DNA from 3 places in the Pseudomonas sp. MPC6 genome. Region 2 is predicted to be linked to each of the others. Evidence: riboswitches for the same ligand, from Rfam matches in the RefSeq annotation. Region 2 holds a riboswitch; each other region holds the start of a gene.
What was found. Region 2 has a riboswitch for cobalamin ahead of cobW (cobalamin biosynthesis protein CobW). Riboswitches for the same ligand answer to the same signal wherever they lie in the genome.
Positions count from the first base shown of each region.

Region 1: it holds a riboswitch for cobalamin, as region 2 does, so the genes downstream of both, cobO (cob(I)yrinic acid a,c-diamide adenosyltransferase) here and cobW (cobalamin biosynthesis protein CobW) in region 2, are expected to answer to the same signal.
Region 3: it holds a riboswitch for cobalamin, as region 2 does, so the genes downstream of both, ELQ88_RS13985 (ABC transporter substrate-binding protein) here and cobW (cobalamin biosynthesis protein CobW) in region 2, are expected to answer to the same signal.

Region 1 is NZ_CP034783.1:5,059,605-5,065,048, forward strand. Features, by position in the region: gene cbiB (adenosylcobinamide-phosphate synthase CbiB) at 1-331, opposite strand, end outside; gene bluB (5,6-dimethylbenzimidazole synthase) at 328-978, opposite strand; gene ELQ88_RS25305 (cobyrinate a,c-diamide synthase) at 975-2,384, opposite strand; gene cobO (cob(I)yrinic acid a,c-diamide adenosyltransferase) at 2,381-2,992, opposite strand; cobalamin riboswitch at 3,072-3,306, opposite strand; gene ELQ88_RS25315 (sorbosone dehydrogenase family protein) at 3,423-4,739, shown strand; gene ELQ88_RS25320 (class I SAM-dependent methyltransferase) at 4,887-5,444, opposite strand, start outside.
Region 2 is NZ_CP034783.1:3,905,017-3,910,460, reverse strand. Features, by position in the region: gene ELQ88_RS20055 (CbtA family protein) at 1-475, opposite strand, end outside; gene ELQ88_RS20050 (CbtB-domain containing protein) at 487-690, opposite strand; cobalamin riboswitch at 810-1,037, opposite strand; cobalamin riboswitch at 1,230-1,443, shown strand; gene cobW (cobalamin biosynthesis protein CobW) at 1,543-2,604, shown strand; gene cobN (cobaltochelatase subunit CobN) at 2,608-5,444, shown strand, end outside.
Region 3 is NZ_CP034783.1:2,543,209-2,548,652, forward strand. Features, by position in the region: gene ELQ88_RS13975 (ABC transporter ATP-binding protein) at 1-205, opposite strand, end outside; gene ELQ88_RS13980 (iron ABC transporter permease) at 202-1,218, opposite strand; gene ELQ88_RS13985 (ABC transporter substrate-binding protein) at 1,215-2,228, opposite strand; cobalamin riboswitch at 2,370-2,566, opposite strand; gene ELQ88_RS13990 (TonB-dependent siderophore receptor) at 2,612-4,792, opposite strand; partial or broken gene ELQ88_RS13995 (energy transducer TonB) at 5,045-5,374, shown strand.

The DNA.
Region 1 (5,444 bases), 1.2 Mb from region 2:
CTTCAAGATCATCGCTGCGCAGGGCCTTGGCCACTGGCTCGACGTGTTCACCGAGGCTGCGCATGCCGAGGGCACAATAGAGCGCGAGGATTTCGACGATCCAGCCGACATAAGGCGCCCAGGAAAACGCCGTGGCCAGCAAGGTCAGCGGCACGACCGCGATGAACCAGGCGGTGACGCCGTGACTGCGCCAGCCGCGACCTTCGCTGTTGAAGCGTTGCTCGATGCGGTCGGCAAAACGGCCGAACGCCACCAGCGGATGCCAGCGTTTGGGTTCACCCAGCAGCGCATCCAGCGCCACCGCGGCGACACTCAACAACGCCACACTCATTGACTCACTCCCCAATAATTTTCATACAACAATTCGCTAAGCGGACGCGCTTGCGCCCAGCCTTCCAGGGCAAGCATCGGCGCTGGATAAAACGCCTCGACCGGACCCAGGCACAGCACGGCCAACGGTTTGGCGCCAACGGGCATTTCCAGCAAGGCGGCCAGGGCTTGCGGCTCGAACAAAGAGACCCAGCCCATGCCCAGCCCTTCGGCACGGGACGCCAGCCACAGGTTCTGGATCGCACAGGACAAGGAGGCCATGTCCATTTCCGGCAAAGTACGGCGGCCGAAGATATGCCGATCGCGATCGTCCGTCAGCGCGGCGACCAGCACTTCGGCGCAGTCGTTGATGCCTTCGACCTTGAGCTTCATGAATTCGTCGCTGCGCTCGCCGAGGGCTTCCGCGGTGCGGATGCGTTCTTCTTCCACCAGCTGTTGGATTTTGCCGCGCAGGGCGCGGTCGCTGATGCGGATGAAGCGCCAGGGTTGCATCAGGCCCACGCTCGGGGCCTGGTGGGCGGCTTCGAGCAGGCGTCGCAGTAGTTCGGGCGCGACGGTGCCACCGCTGAAGTGGCGCATGTCGCGGCGTTCGGCGATGGCACGGTAGACGGCAGCGCGTTCGGCTTCGGAAAATGCGTTGTCAGTCATGGCCTCTTCGCGAGCAAGCCCGCTCCCACATTTGATAGCGGTGCCCATGAGGTCTCTGGTACGACGCGGTCCAGTGTGGGAGCGGGCTTGCTCGCGAAGGCGTCCTCACGGTCAGGCTCAAACAGTGCGGCAACCGCCGATGGATTCGACGGAAAATAAAAATGCACATAAGAGGCCGTCATCCGCCCCTGACGATAAACCGCCTCCGCCCCACGCCCGCCATTCGGGCTTAACCCACGGGCAATCGGCTCCAGCCCGGTACTGGTCAGCGAATGGTGATAAGTGTGCCCACGCAGCAACCCTTCCGGCAGTTCAACCGCCTGCAGGGCCAACGCCGCCAGACGCTTCTGCATCACCGCATCCCCGGCCAGCAAACCGACCAGTTCAGCTCGAGTGCCCTCGACATCGGTCAACGAATCCAGCAGATACAACATCCCGCCACACTCGGCCAACAACGGTTTGCCCGCCCCATGGTGAGCGCGAATCGCGTCGAGCATCGAGGTGTTCTGTGACAGCGCCACATGGTGCAATTCCGGATAACCGCCCGGCAGGTACAGACTGTCTGCGTCCGGCAATCGGGCATCACGGATCGGCGAGAAAAACAGCAACTCGGCGCCCATGGCGCGCAGCAGATCCAGGCTCGCGCCGTAGGTGAAGGCAAAGGCTTCGTCACGGGCCACGGCGATCCGCACGCCAGCCAGCAATGGCTCGGCAACGATCACATCGGGGGCGGCGAATGCCACGGCCGGCGGCAACGCCACCTCGCAACTGCTGGCCAGGGCATCGGCCGCGGCGTCGAGGCGCAGATCAAGATCGTTCAACTCGCTGGCCTGGACCAGCCCCAGGTGACGGCTCGGCAGTTCGATCCCGGTTTCCCTGGACAAGGCGCCATACCAGCGCAAGCCTTCAGTCAGGCTGCCCTCGAGCAATTGCGCATGGCGCAATGTGCCCACGCGGTTGGCCAACACTCCGGCAAACGGCAAGTCCGGCTGATAGCGCGCCAGCCCCAGGGCCAGGGCGCCAAAGGTCTGCGCCATGGCAGTGCCATCGATCACACCCAGCACCGGTACCCCGAAGTGTCGCGCCAGGTCGGCGCTGGACGGCGTACCGTCGAACAGCCCCATGACCCCTTCGATCAGGATCAGGTCGGCAACAGCTGCGGCTTCCCACAACAGTCGACGACTTTCCTGCTCGCCGACCATCCACATGTCCAGTTGATACACCGGCGCACCGCTGGCGCGCTCGAGAATCATCGGGTCGAGGAAGTCCGGACCGCACTTGAAGACCCGCACCTTGCGCCCCTGATTGCGGTGCAACCGGGCCAGCGCGGCAGTGACGGTGGTCTTGCCCTGACCGGAGGCCGGCGCGGCAATCAGGACCGCCGGGCAATGACGTGGTTGACTCACAATTCGACGCCTTTTTGCGCTTTGATCCCGGCCTGGAACGCGTGCTTGATCACGCCCATTTCGGTGACGGTGTCGGCCAGCTCGATCATTTCCGGTTTGGCGCCACGACCGGTGACCACCACATGCTGCATCGGCGGACGCGCCTGCAAGTCGCCGAGCACCTGATCGAGGTCGAGATAACCGTGCTTGAGCGCGATGTTCAACTCATCCAGCACCACCAGGCCGATGGACGGATCGCTCAGCAGTTCGCGGGACACTGCCCAGGCGGCTTCGGCGGCCGCGATATCGCGCTGACGATCCTGGGTCTCCCAGGTGAAGCCCTCGCCCATCACATGAAACCGCACCTGCTCCGGGAAGCGGCGGAAGAACAGTTCTTCGCCGGTGCTGTTGCGGCCCTTGATGAACTGCACCACGCCACACTGCATGCCATGGCCCAGGGATCTGGCGAGCATGCCAAAGGCCGAACTGCTCTTGCCTTTGCCGTTGCCGGTCAGCACCAGCAGCAGGCCGCATTCGTTCGGGGAATTGGCGATGCGTTCATCGATCACGGCTTTTTTGCGCAGCATGCGCGCCAGGTGACGTTCATCACGATCGGGGGTATCAGTCATGGGGAGCTCTCCGTTGAGGCTGGATAACGGCGGGCAGGCACAAGAATAGACGGCAAAAAGCCTGGCATCGCCCACCGTGATGCCGCTGGATGAATCAGGCCGGTCTCCGGGCTCATGAGCGGCGCTGGCCTGACTGCGCGCCTTCCCATGTCGGCGTTCGACACAGTGGCTCAAGGCGCAGTCTTCACTCATTTACCGTTGCGGGGGCAGCGTCGGGATCATGAGGCTTCAGCGTTCGAAGACCATCACTCACCGACTTCCCTGTTTCACTCCGTCGGCCATGGCCACAGAGCACCTGAAACAAGCCGCGAAGGTTAGAGGGTTGGGGGTGGAGCGTCAATTGAGAAAGCGCCCTGCGACTGACCGGTTGAACCATCGCGCCTCCCGGCTTCTCTATGATTGTATCAACGCGTCCTTAGGGAAGATCAGCATGCGCAAGCCCCAGCTCGTTATCGTCATCGCGCTCGCCGGAGGGCTCGCCGCCTGTGGTGAAACCTCCAGCCTGCAAGTCATGGACGGCACCGGACCGTCGCCCAAGTTGCCAGAACCGAACAAGACCCTGATCCCGACGGTGAACATCGCCCCGGCGATCGGCTGGCCGGACGGTGCAAAACCCGTCGCGGCGACGGGAACCCAGGTCGCCGCCTTCGCCGAAGGCCTCGATCACCCGCGCTGGCTGTATGTATTGCCCAACGGCGACGTGCTGGTCGCCGAGACCAATGCGCCACCCAAACCCGATGACGGCAAAGGTGTCAAAGGCTGGGTAATGAAGAAAGTCATGGGCCGTGCCGGTGCAGCCGTACCGAGCCCGAACCGCATCACGCTGCTGCGGGACAAGGACCACGATGGCATCGCCGAGACCCGTACGGTGTTTCTGGAAAACCTCAATTCGCCGTTCGGCATGACCCTGGTCGGCACTGACCTGTACGTGGCCGATACGGACCGCTTGCTGCGTTTCCACTATGAAACTGGCGAGACGGCGATCAAGTCGCCTCCGATCAAAGTGGTCGATCTGCCGGGCGGCACACTCAATCATCACTGGACCAAAAACGTCATCGCCAGCAAGGACGGGAGCAAGCTGTATGTGACAGTGGGTTCCAACAGCAATGTCGCGGAAAACGGCATGGACCAGGAAGAAGGTCGCGCGGCGATCTGGGAAGTGGATCGCGCCACCGGCAACCATCGGATCTTCGCTTCAGGGATCCGCAATCCCAACGGCCTGGCCTGGGAGCCCCAGAGCGGCGCGCTGTGGACGGCCGTCAATGAGCGCGACGAAATCGGCAGCGACCTGGTACCGGACTACATCACTTCGGTGAAGGACGGCGGGTTCTACGGCTGGCCCTACAGCTATTACGGACAACATGTCGATGTGCGCGTGACCCCGCAGAATCCGGACCTGGTGGCCAAGGCCATTGCGCCGGACTACGCAGTGGGCCCGCACACGGCATCGCTGGGCCTGACCTTTGCTGAAGGCAACAGCCTGCCGGCGCAGTTCAAGGAGGGCGCATTCATCGGCCAGCACGGCTCGTGGAACCGCGACCCGCACAGTGGCTACAAAGTGATTTTCGTACCATTCAGCGCGGGCAAACCGGTGGGGCAACCGGTTGATGTGCTCACCGGGTTCCTCAGCGACGACGAAAAAGCCATGGGCCGTCCGGTGGGGGTAGTGATCGACCGGCAGGGCGATTTGCTGGTGGCGGATGATGTGGGGAACAAGGTGTGGCGGGTGTCGACGGCTGCTAAATAAATGTCGGCGACTGTGCCGGCTCCTTCGCGAGCAAGCCCGCTCCCACACCTAACCTCAGGCGTTCACATTTTTGTGTTCGCCGCAGATCAAGTGTGGGAGCGGGCTTGCTCGCGAAGAGGCCATCACAGCCACCCATAAATCACCTGCCTAGCGTTTACGGCAGAGCGTTAACCCATCCCCCAACGGCAACAACGACAGGTCCACCCGCACATCATCCTTCAAGGCCAGATTGAGCGCCTGGATGGCCCGGGTGTCTGCGCTTTCCGGGTTGCCCTCAAGCACCCGCCCGCTCCACAGGGTGTTATCGAACACCGCCAGACCACCGACCCGCAGCAAACGCAGCGCATGCTCCAGATAACTCGGGTAATTGGCCTTGTCGGCATCGATGAAAATCAGGTCGAACTGCCCTGGTTGATCCAGCCCGGCCAGGGTTTCCAACGCCGGCGCCAACCGCAGGTCAATCCGCCCCGCCAGACCCGCTTCCTGCCAGTAACGGCGCGCGGTAGCGTTGTAGTCGCCTGGAATATCACAGCAGATCAGCGAACCGTCGTCCGGCAACGCCGCCGCCATGCACAAGGCGCTGTACCCGGTGAAGGTGCCCACTTCCAGCACACGCCTGGCGCCGGTGAGCTTCACCAGCAACGCGAGAAACTGCCCCTGCTCCGGCGCCACCTGCCAGCGCGCCATGGGCAGGGCCTGGGTTTC
Region 2 (5,444 bases):
GGGCGATGCCGGCTGCGGTGGAGGCGGCAGTGCCGATCCACCAGACCTGCCGCTGCGCCAGATCGGCCGCGACAGTTCCCGGCAGTTCAGGCGGCAGGCCGAGGGTCGGCGCGAGCACGAAGGTCGCATAGCCGGCCAGGCCCCAGAGCAGGCCTTGAGAGGTGTTGGTCGGGGCGCGCAAGGTGTAGAGGCCGGCGAGCATCAACGCGAAACCGACCGCGACCACCAGGTTGCCACCGGTGGTCGACAGCACGCGCTGCCAGCCGTCTTCCGGCTCCCAGGCCTCGGCGTCATGGCTGTGAGCGGCGACAGCACCTGCGGCGTGCTCATGCACTTCAACAGCCGCCGGCTCGGATTTTTCGTAGGTCTCGGCCTGCAGAATCAGCGGCGACACCCAGAAACTTTGCAGCAGGGTCAGCAACAGGGCGGCCAGCAGCCCGGTGAAACCTGCGGTTTGCGCGATACGCTTGATCATGTCGGCAGGTCTCAATGGCACGGGAAGGCGGCGCTGTGACGGGTATCGTGCGCGGCATTGTGCACCGCTTCGATGTGCGAGAAACCGGCAAAATAGACCAGGCACACGCCGAGGATCGACGCGCAGGCGGCGGCGGTCAGGCGTTGAGTCAGGGTCGTGGTGCTGCTGGCGGTGCTCTTGTCTGTGTTGCTGCCGGTGCTGCTGATGATCGACATGGCGCTTCCCTCTGGTCTGTCAGTGGGTGAATAGAGCGCATGGAAGACCCCTGCGAGTCGCGCACGCAGAGGTTCAAACAGCGCCCGCCCACCGCGGGTTTGTTATTCAGTGAGCATAATGGTCACTTTGTGTTGCGGGCCGGTCTCCGGGCTCACGAGGGGCTTTGGCTTTCGCCGTGACCTGCAAGCATCACCTTCCCATGCCGAACGCTGGCACAGTGGATCTGACGCTTCGCTCGCTTACCGTTGCGGGGGCAGCACCGGACTGACATGGCCTTGAGTAAAGCACATGATTCACCGGTTTCCCGTTTCACCCTGTGAAGGGCACCCGTAACAAGGCGTGTAGGAGAGCATGGGCGGGGGTTGGGCGTCAATTGGCAAGGGTTCTCACTTGATACCGAGGCGCTCCATTCGCGGGCGAGCCTCGCGCCTGCAGGTCGGCGGCGCTCTTGTAGGAGAGAGCGGTGCGGCGATCCGACTTGCCCGCGAAGGCGTCCTGACGGCTGACCACAAGACATTGACCCGCCCCCACACCATGCGTAGCCTTGCGCATTCGAGGTTCTTCGGCATTTGCCGAAGCTAAGAAGGGAACGCGGTCGATGCCGCGGCTGCCCCCGCAACTGTGAACGGTGATGTTCGCTGCCACGCCACTGCAAACCCTGTGCAACGGGTTCGCGGGAAGGCGCAGCAAACGCCAGTCCAACGACTGGCACACCGTCAGCCAGGAGACCTGCCTCGACACAGATTCTCACTACAACCGGGCGGGGTGATCCGGTGGCGAACTCTTCCGCGCGCGCATCCGTCGCAGCGATTGTCGTCCCGTATGCCCGCCACCTTGCCAAAGGGCATCCGATGAAAACACTGGCCAAACTTCCCGTCACCATCGTTACCGGCTTCCTCGGTTCGGGCAAGACCACCTTGCTGCGGCACATGCTCGACAACGCCCAGGGCCGTCGCATCGCGGTGATCGTCAACGAGTTCGGCGAGCTGGGCATCGATGGCGAAATCCTCAAGCAGTGCGCCATCGGCTGCACCGAGGAAGAAGCCAACGGCCGCGTCTACGAGCTGGCCAACGGCTGCCTGTGCTGCACCGTCCAGGAAGAATTCTTCCCGGTGATGCGTGAACTGGTGGCCCGTCGCGGCGACCTCGACCACATCCTCATCGAAACCTCGGGCCTGGCCCTGCCAAAACCCCTGGTGCAAGCCTTCCAGTGGCCGGAAATCCGCAGCGCCTGCACCGTTGACGCGGTGATCACCGTGGTCGACAGCCCGGCCGTCGCCGCCGGCACCTTCGCCGCATTCCCGGACCAGGTCGACGCCCAGCGCAAACTCGACCCGAACCTGGACCACGAATCGCCGCTGCACGAACTGTTCGCCGACCAACTGGCCAGCGCCGACCTGGTGATCCTCAACAAGGCCGACCTGATCAGCCCTGAAGACCTGGCCCGTGTGCGCCTGGAAGTCGCCGAAGAACTGCCGCCCGCGGTGAAAGTCATCGAAGCCAGCAGCGGCCGCCTGCCGCTGGACGTACTGATCGGCCTCGGTGTCGGTTCCGAAGCGCACATCGACAGTCGTCACAGCCATCATGATCATCACCATGAAGGCGAGGACGATCACGACCACGACGCCTTCGATTCGATCTCCATCGAACTGCCGCAAGCCGACGAAAGCCTGCTGCTGGATGCCTTGACCCAACTGGTGGTCCAGCACGGCATCCTGCGAGTCAAAGGGTTCGCCGCGATCCCGGGCAAGCCGATGCGCCTGCTGATCCAGGGCGTGGGCACGCGCTTCGACAAGCATTTCGACCGTCGGTGGGGCGCCGATGAAGTGCGCACCACGCGCCTGGTGTTGATCGGCCAGGAACTGGACGCGACGCTGCTCGAAGCGCAATTGCGCGCCGCACTCAGCGTCTAAGCCATGCACCTGCTCAGGACCCAGCCCGGCGGTTTCGTGTCGGATGACAATATCGCCGACCTTGGACAGACCCCCGCCGAGCTGGTGATCCTGTGCAGCGGCGACTCCAGCCTGGCGCTGCTCGCCGAAGCGGCGCAGCAGTTGCCGGACGATTACCCGAGCGTGCGCCTGGCCAACCCGATGCAGGTGCAGAATCATGCCTCGGTCGACCTGTATGTCGACCAGGTCCTGCGTCACGCCAAGGTCATTCTGCTGTCCCTGCACGGTGGCATCGCCTATTGGCGTTACGGCGTCGAGCGGCTGGTGGAGTTGTCGGGGCGCGGTGTGCAGCTGATCCTGGTGCCGGGCGATGACCGTCCGGACCCGGAACTCAGCGACCTGAGCACTGTGGTTGCGCAAGACCGCGACCGACTCTGGCATTACCTGCGGCAGGGTGGCATGGCCAATGCCCTCGATCTGTTTCGCTGTCTCGCCACTCGTTGGCTGGATCGCGACTACGCCTGGGCCGAGCCGCAGACCCTTGCGCGCACCGCGATCTACCATCCACGCCAAAGCCCCGCCGCGCTGCAGGATTGGCAAGCCGACTGGCAGGCCGATCAACCGGTAGCGGCCGTGCTGTTTTACCGCTCGCATCTGCAGGCGGCGAACACCGCGTTCATCGATGTGTTCTGCCAGCGCCTGCAGGCGGCGGGGCTTAACCCGTTGCCGATTGCGGTCGCCAGTCTGAAAGAGCCCGGCTGCCTGGCCGTGGTCGAGGACCTGCTGGATGAGGTGGCTGCCGGGGTGATTCTCAACACCACCGGTTTCGCCCAGTCCAGCCCCGAAGCGCCGCAGTTGCGGCCGTTTCGCCGCAACATTCCAGTGATTCAGGCCATTTGCGCCCAAGACAACGAACCCGGCTGGCGCGCCAGCGAGCAGGGCCTCGGTCCGCGTGACCTGGCGATGCACATCGCGCTGCCGGAGCTGGACGGACGGATCATCAGCCGGCCGATCAGTTTCAAGGACCTGGCCTGGCGCAGCGAGCGCAGTCAGTCGGACGTGGTGTGTTATCGACCGCAACCGGAACGCATGGATTTCGTCGCCGAACTGGCGCGGCGCTGGATTGATCTGGCACGGGTACCCAATGGCGAGAAACGCATCGCGCTGATCCTGGCCAACTACCCGACCCGCGACGGTCGCATCGGCAATGGGGTCGGCCTCGACACACCTGCCGCCGCGCTGAACATCCTGCGTGCGCTGCATAAAGAAGGTTATCCGCTACCGGCCGAACTGCCAGACAGCGGCACCGCGTTGATCCAGCAGTTGCTCGGCGGCGTCAGCAACGACCTCGACACCCTCGACCAGCGACCGTGCCATCAAAGCCTGGCACTGAACGACTACCGTCTGATGTTCGACGCGCTCCCCGAAGCCAACCGTCAGGCCGTGCTGGAACGCTGGGGCGGCCCCGAAAGCGATCCGATGTTCCGCGGCGGGCGGATGATGATTGCCGGTTTGCGCTTCGGCCTGACCTTCGTCGGCATTCAACCGGCCCGGGGCTATCAGGTCGATCCGAGCGCGGTCTACCATGACCCGGACCTGGTGCCGCCGCATGGCTATCTCGCGTTCTATTTCTGGCTGCGCAACACCTATGGCGCCCACGGCGTGATACATGTCGGCAAGCACGGCAACCTTGAATGGCTGCCGGGCAAGGGCGTCGGCCTGTCGGAACAGTGCTGGCCGGATGCGCTGCTCGGGCCGCTGCCGAACATCTACCCGTTCATCGTCAACGACCCGGGCGAAGGCGCCCAGGCCAAGCGCCGTACCCAGGCGGTGATCATCGATCACCTGATGCCGCCGCTGACCCGCGCCGAAACCTACGGGCCGCTGCGCAACCTCGAGTTGCTGGCCGACGAATATTACGAAGCGCAATTGCTCGATCCCCGGCGCGCCCGGGAATTGCAGCGGGACATTCTGCAACTGGTGCGCGACAGCCACATCGACCGCGAACTGCAACTGGATGAAAAACTCGACAGCGATGCCGATGCGGCGATCTGGCTGCCGCGTCTGGACACCTACCTGTGCGACTTGAAAGAGTCGCAGATCCGCGATGGCTTGCACATTTTCGGCGAATCGCCGACCGGGCGTTTGCGTATCGATACCTTGCTGGCCCTGCTGCGAATTCCCCGTGGCGACGGGCGAGGGGCGCAATCGAGTGTGTTGCGGGCATTGGCCAAGGCCTTCGATCTGGGGTTCGATCCGCTGGATTGTGCGCTGGCAGAACCATGGACCGGACCGCGGCCGATTGAACTGCAATCCCTCACCGATGAAGTCTGGCGCACCGCCGGTGACACACGCGAACGCCTGGAATTGTTCGCCGCTCAACTCATCTCGCAGACAGTGAATCCTCCTCAAGCCAACCCAAAACCCCGTGGGAGCGAGCTTCCACAGGGTCCCGGTTGGTCTGAAGTAAGCGCCATCATCGACAGCCTGCGCGAAGTCGTCGCGCCGCGCCTGGATGCCTGCGGCCCGGCGGAAATGCGCGGCCTGCTCGATGCCTTGAGCGGTCGTTTCGTCATGGCCGGCCCCAGCGGTGCACCCAGCCGCGGGCGCCTGGACGTGCTGCCGACCGGGCGCAACTTCTATTCGGTGGACGTGCGCAACCTGCCGACCACCACCGCGTGGCGCATCGGTTTCCAGTCGGCCAACCTGATGCTTGAACGGCACCTGCAAGACCATGGTGATCACTTGCGCCAGCTCGGCCTGTCGGTCTGGGGCACCGCGACCATGCGCACCGGCGGCGATGACATCGCCCAGGCCATGGCGCTGATGGGCGTGCGGCCGGTCTGGGCCACCGGCAGTCA
Region 3 (5,444 bases), 1.4 Mb from region 2:
TGTCGCCCCGGCTCGGCACACGCACGCCGGCCAGCAGTTTGAGCAGCGTGGATTTCCCCGAACCGTTGGGCCCGACGATGCCCAGGGTTTCGCCTCGGCGGATGTCCAGGTGGATATCGTGCAGCAACTCGGCGTCGCGGACCTGGAAGCCGAGGCTGGAACAGCTCAGCACACAATCGCCGATAACAGGGGTGGCGGCATTCATCGGGCATTCCTCCTGCCGATCAGGATCAACGCGAACACCGGCGCGCCGACCAATGCCGTGATGACCCCGACCGGGATCACCTGGCCTTTGATCAATGTCCGGGACAGGACATCGGCGGCGATCAGAAACAGCGCACCCCCCAGCGCACTGGCCGGCAGCAGGCGCGCATGGCGGGTGCCCAGCAGCAGTCGCACGGCATGGGGAATGACTAGCCCGACGAAACCGATGGAGCCGACAATCGAGACCATCACGGCCGTCACCAGGGCGGCGCAGCTGATCAGCAGCAATTGCACCCGGCGTACCGGGATGCCGAGCGAAGCGGCGGAGTCGGCACCAAAGGTGAAGGCGTCCAGCGCCCGCCGATGCCACAGGCAAACGGCGAGACCGGCCACTGCCACCGGGACGGCCAGCCACACCGACGGCCAGCGCACCCCGCTGAGATTGCCCAGCAACCAGAACATGATGCCCCGGGCCTGCTCGGAACTGGCCGACTTGGTGATCAGGAACGCCGTGAGCGCATTGAATAGCTGCGAACCGGCAATCCCCGCGAGGATGATTTGCCCGGTGCCGCCGGGTGAGCCGCTGGCACGGGCCAGCAATACCACCAGGGCGAAGGCGGCCACAGCCCCGGCAAACGCCCCGACCGACAGCGAAATCAGGCCCGCCCCCAGCCCCAGCAACGCCACCAGCACCGCGCCCGTCGAGGCGCCGGCGGAGATACCCAGCAGGTAAGGATCGGCCAACGGATTGCGCAACAGCGATTGCAGGACCACCCCGCAAGTGGCCAGGCCCGCACCGCAGGCCGCCGCCACCAGCGCGCGGGTCAGGCGATAATTCCAGACGATGCCTTCGTCGATCGGGTCGAGGACATGACCGGCAGCCCACAGTTTATTGGCCAGCACCTGGACCACCACACCCGGGGCGATGGGCGTTTCACCGATGGCCACACCGGCAATGACGGCCAGCAGCAGGGTCACGGCGGCCAGGAATGTGCGAATCAACGTCCTGGTCATTTTGGCAAGTCATAGCCGTTGATGGCCGTTGCCAGGGTTTCAAGACCGTCGAACATTCTGACGCTGGCCTGCATGGCCATGGCGTCCAGGATGATGATGCGGTTGTTTTTCACCGCGTCCATGTTGCGGGTCACCGGGTCGCTGCGCAGGAATGCCAGTTTCTGCAGATGGTCGTCAGCGGGGAAACGACGGCGATCCATGCGGGCGATGACCAGGAAAGTCGGGTTGGCCTTGGCGATGGTTTCCCAGCCGACGGTCGGCCATTCTTCGTTGGATTGCACCACGTTGCGCACGCCCAAGGTATTGAGCATGAAGTCGGGAATGCCCTTGTGGCCGGCGACATAAGGGTCGATATCCAGACTGGCACTGGAGAACCAGAACAGCGCACTGGTGTGCTTCAGGTCCTTGTTCCGCACCGTGGCGACAGACTTCGCCAGGCTGGCCTTGAGTTCGTCGTTCAACTGCCGGCCACGTTCCTGCACATCGAAGATCTCGGCCAATTGGCTGATGCTCTTGTAAATGCTGTCGATGCGAAACGCCTCCAGGCGTGTGCCGTCGGCGCCGACCAGATTGTCCTTGGCTTCGCAGTCGGAGGGCATCAGGTAGGTCGGGATCTGCAGCTCGTGAAACTGCTCGCGGGTACCGACCACGCCTTTCGGGCCGACCATCCACTCCAGTTCCACGGCCACCAGTTGCGGGCGTTTGCCGATCACCGACTCGAAACTCGGCTCGTTATCGGCCAGGCGTTGGATCCGGTCGTTCTCGGTCTTGTACGTGGCCAGCACATCGTTGAACCACAGCGAGGTGCCGACCAGCGTGGGGCCAAGCCCCATGGCGTAGAGCATTTCGGTGCCGGCCTGGCCGATGGTCACGGCGCGGCTCGGCGCCTGCTCGAAGGTCAGCTTGCTGCCGCAGTTCTCGACCGTCAGGGGATAGTGGGTCGGGGCCGCATGCGCGAGGGTGGACAGACCCAGGGCGGTGACGAGGGTGGCAAGGCGTGACAGCAGCATGACGCAATCTCCAGTTGACCGTACTCGGAGCAGGGGCACGGCCTGGAAACACATCATCGAACGCTGCCGTTAAAGCACGGACGTAGCACTCACCGGAGGTGACGCACGGCGCAAGGATGTCCTTCCCGGACACCCCGCCGGTTAGTGATTTGCTTGGCCGGCAGGTCTCCTGACTGATGCGTCATCGCCTGGCTCCAGCCTTCCCGGGAGTGATCCCAGTGGCAGTTCAGGAGCAGGCTCAGCACCTACAGTTGCGGGGGCAGTTCCGATTGATGCCGTGTCGGGCATCTCGGATTCCCTATTAATCCCATGTGGAAACCGGCGGCCGGCATGGTAGTCGATCATGGCGATCAACGGTCCAGTATTTTTTCGTGGCGCAACCATCAGAAGTTGATCGAGGCGCTCAACCGGGCCGTCAGCGGCGCACCCTGGAACAGGTAGCCGTCGCCCAGGTATTCGCCGGCGTCACGCCAGTAGCGCTTGTCGAACAGGTTGTCCACGGTCAGGCGGAACACCGTGTCGTAACCGTCGATGCGGGTGCTGTAGCGGCTGCCGAGATTGAAAATGGCGTAGGCCCCGGTCTCTACCCCGCCCTGGCGATTGGCGTATTTGCTGGCGCTGTATTGCATCCCGCCGAGCAGGGCCAGGCCATCGATCCCGGGCAGGGCGTAGTCGCCCTGGAAGCTGGCGCGCAGCGTCGGCACATTGATTGCCTGATGCCCTTCATAGGCCGGCGTGCCGCTGTCGCTGACCCGGGCGCGGATCGCCGCGACACTGGCGGCGATCTGCAGGCGCTGGCTGGCCCAGCCATTGGCCGAGAGTTCCAGGCCGGTGTTCTTCTGTTCGCCCTGCTGGGTGAAGGTGAAGGTGCCGTCGTCATTGGGCCGGGAGTACTGGTACGCCTGGCGGATCTGGAACAGCGCCGCGGCCAGGCTGATGCGCTGCCAGTCGTACTTGATGCCCGCCTCGATTTGCCGGGACACGGTTGGCACGAGGATTTCAAAGGCGTTGGTGGTGAACCAGGCCGCTTCGCCACCCAGGGACAAGCCCTTGCTGTAGCGGGTGTACAGCGCCAGGTTGTGCAGCGGCTTGTAGATCATCGCGGCCTGGGGCAGGAACACATAGCGTTGGGTATGCCGGGTGGTCTCGCCCTGGCTGTCGAAGGTCTCTTCATCCAGGCGCACTTCACGCCCGCCGAGCACGGTCTGCCATTGTTCGTTGAAGCTGATCCGGTCATTGAAGAACAGCCCGTACTGGCGGCTGTCAAGGCGTCGATAGGCGTCGTTGAGCGGACCGTCGTAGCGCGGAAAATCTGCTGGTTCGCTATCGATATTGGCGCTGCCGATCATCACGTTGATGGTGTCGCGTTTATCCACCACGCGGCGAAACGCGCTGGTGCCTACGCTCAGTTCATGACCAAGGCCACCGGTGTCGAAGTCGCCAGTGAAGGCAGCCTGTACCTCGTCATTGCGGCGGGTATCGTCAGGGCTGCGGAAGTCGTAGATGTCGTAGTCGCCCTCGGGGCTGAAGTAGTTGGGCACCGCGGCGCTGGCGCAACTGGCGGAACCGTAGCAACCCCAGGCGAACGAGCTGTAGTCATCGATCACCACCCGGCTGCGCGAGGCGCTGACATTGCCTTTCCAGGTGTCGCTGAAGCGATATTCGAAGTTGCCGTTGAGGTTCAGCGCATCAGTGGTGACGGGTTTCGAGCCGCTCTGATGGGCCAGCAGTTTTTTCGGCGAGGCGTGGTGTGGCAGGCGGGTGCCGCCAAGCAATTGATAGCCCGGTGCGGCGCGCTGTTCCCTGGTCTGGTACTCGGCATCCAGTTGCAGCAGGGCATCGGGGCTGATGTTCCAGTCGAAGGCCAGGGAGGCGAAGTCGCGCTGGCCATTAGTGTGCTCGACATAGGAATGCAGCTCTTCATGGGCCACGTTGGCGCGTAGCCCGAACTGCTGTTCATTGCCGAAGAATCCGCCCACGTCTGTGGCCAGGTAGCCGCTGCCACGGTCGTCCGTGGAGACAGTGACCGAACGCACGTCGGCCGGCCGCTTGGTCACGTAGTTGACCAGCCCGCCGGGCTCGCTGACGCCGCTCTGCAAGCCGGAAAGCCCCTTGAGCAATTCCACCTGTTGTTTGTTTTCCAGGCCGACGTTCTGCTCGCCGGTGATGGTGCGGCCGTTGATCTTGTAGCTGCTGGCGGAGTTGAGCGAGAAGCCACGCACGACGAAGTTTTCGTAGTAGCCGACCGGCGCGTAGCTCTCACCCACCGAGGCATCGTTCTGCAGGACTTCGCTGAGCAGGCGGGCCTGCCGATCCTTGATCAAGGCTTCGGTGACCACTGAAATCGAGGCCGGCGTATCGAGCAATGGCGCGGCGTCGAAACCGCCGACCGAGGCGCTATGGGCCTGGTAGCCAGAGGTGTCTTCGCCCGTCACGGTCAGCGCCGGGAGTTCGGTGTCGGCGGCCTGCGCGGTGTCGGCCAACAGCAGGCCCAAGGCCAGAAGATTGAGCGTGAACCGTGGTGCGGACACTCCCTTGCGGGACGTCCGGTAAAGCCTATCCATGAATACTCCTCGACGATTGCGATCACGGGCCGGGCGGACACCGGGATCCGCGGCCCGCTCTTGAAGCGAGGCATCATACAAGAGGATCTAGTCGCGTCCGCCGTTATCGATCCGGATAGGCGGTAAAGAGCAGTTGGCCAGGTACCAGGTACAAAAAAGCGGAAACCCATTAATGGGTTTCCGCTTTTTTTTACTAGTAAGAATCGGTGATTATCCTAAGGCTTTCAGATCTCGACATCCTTCGCATCCACCGCGCCGCCACAACCGGTCGCCGCCCCAGCTCCCCCCGCACCGAAACCGGTGACCCCGGCGTCGGCCAGTGCCGGTTACCTGAAAAACCCGGCGCCGGAATACCCCTCGCTGGCCATGCGTCGCGGCTGGGAAGGCACGGTGCTGTTGCGGGTGCATGTCCTGGCCAGCGGCAAACCCGGCGACATCCAGATCCAGAAAAGCAGTGGCCGCGATCAACTCGACGCCGCCGCCCTGGCCGCAGTCAAACGCTGGAGTTTCGTCCCGGCCAAGCAGGGCGATGTCGCCCAGGACGGCTGGGTCAGCGTGCCCATCGACTTCAAAATCAAGTAACTCAACCCTCACGATATCGACCGCGGGCCACCTGACAAAAGGCGCATCGCTACAACTGATCCATTGCCTT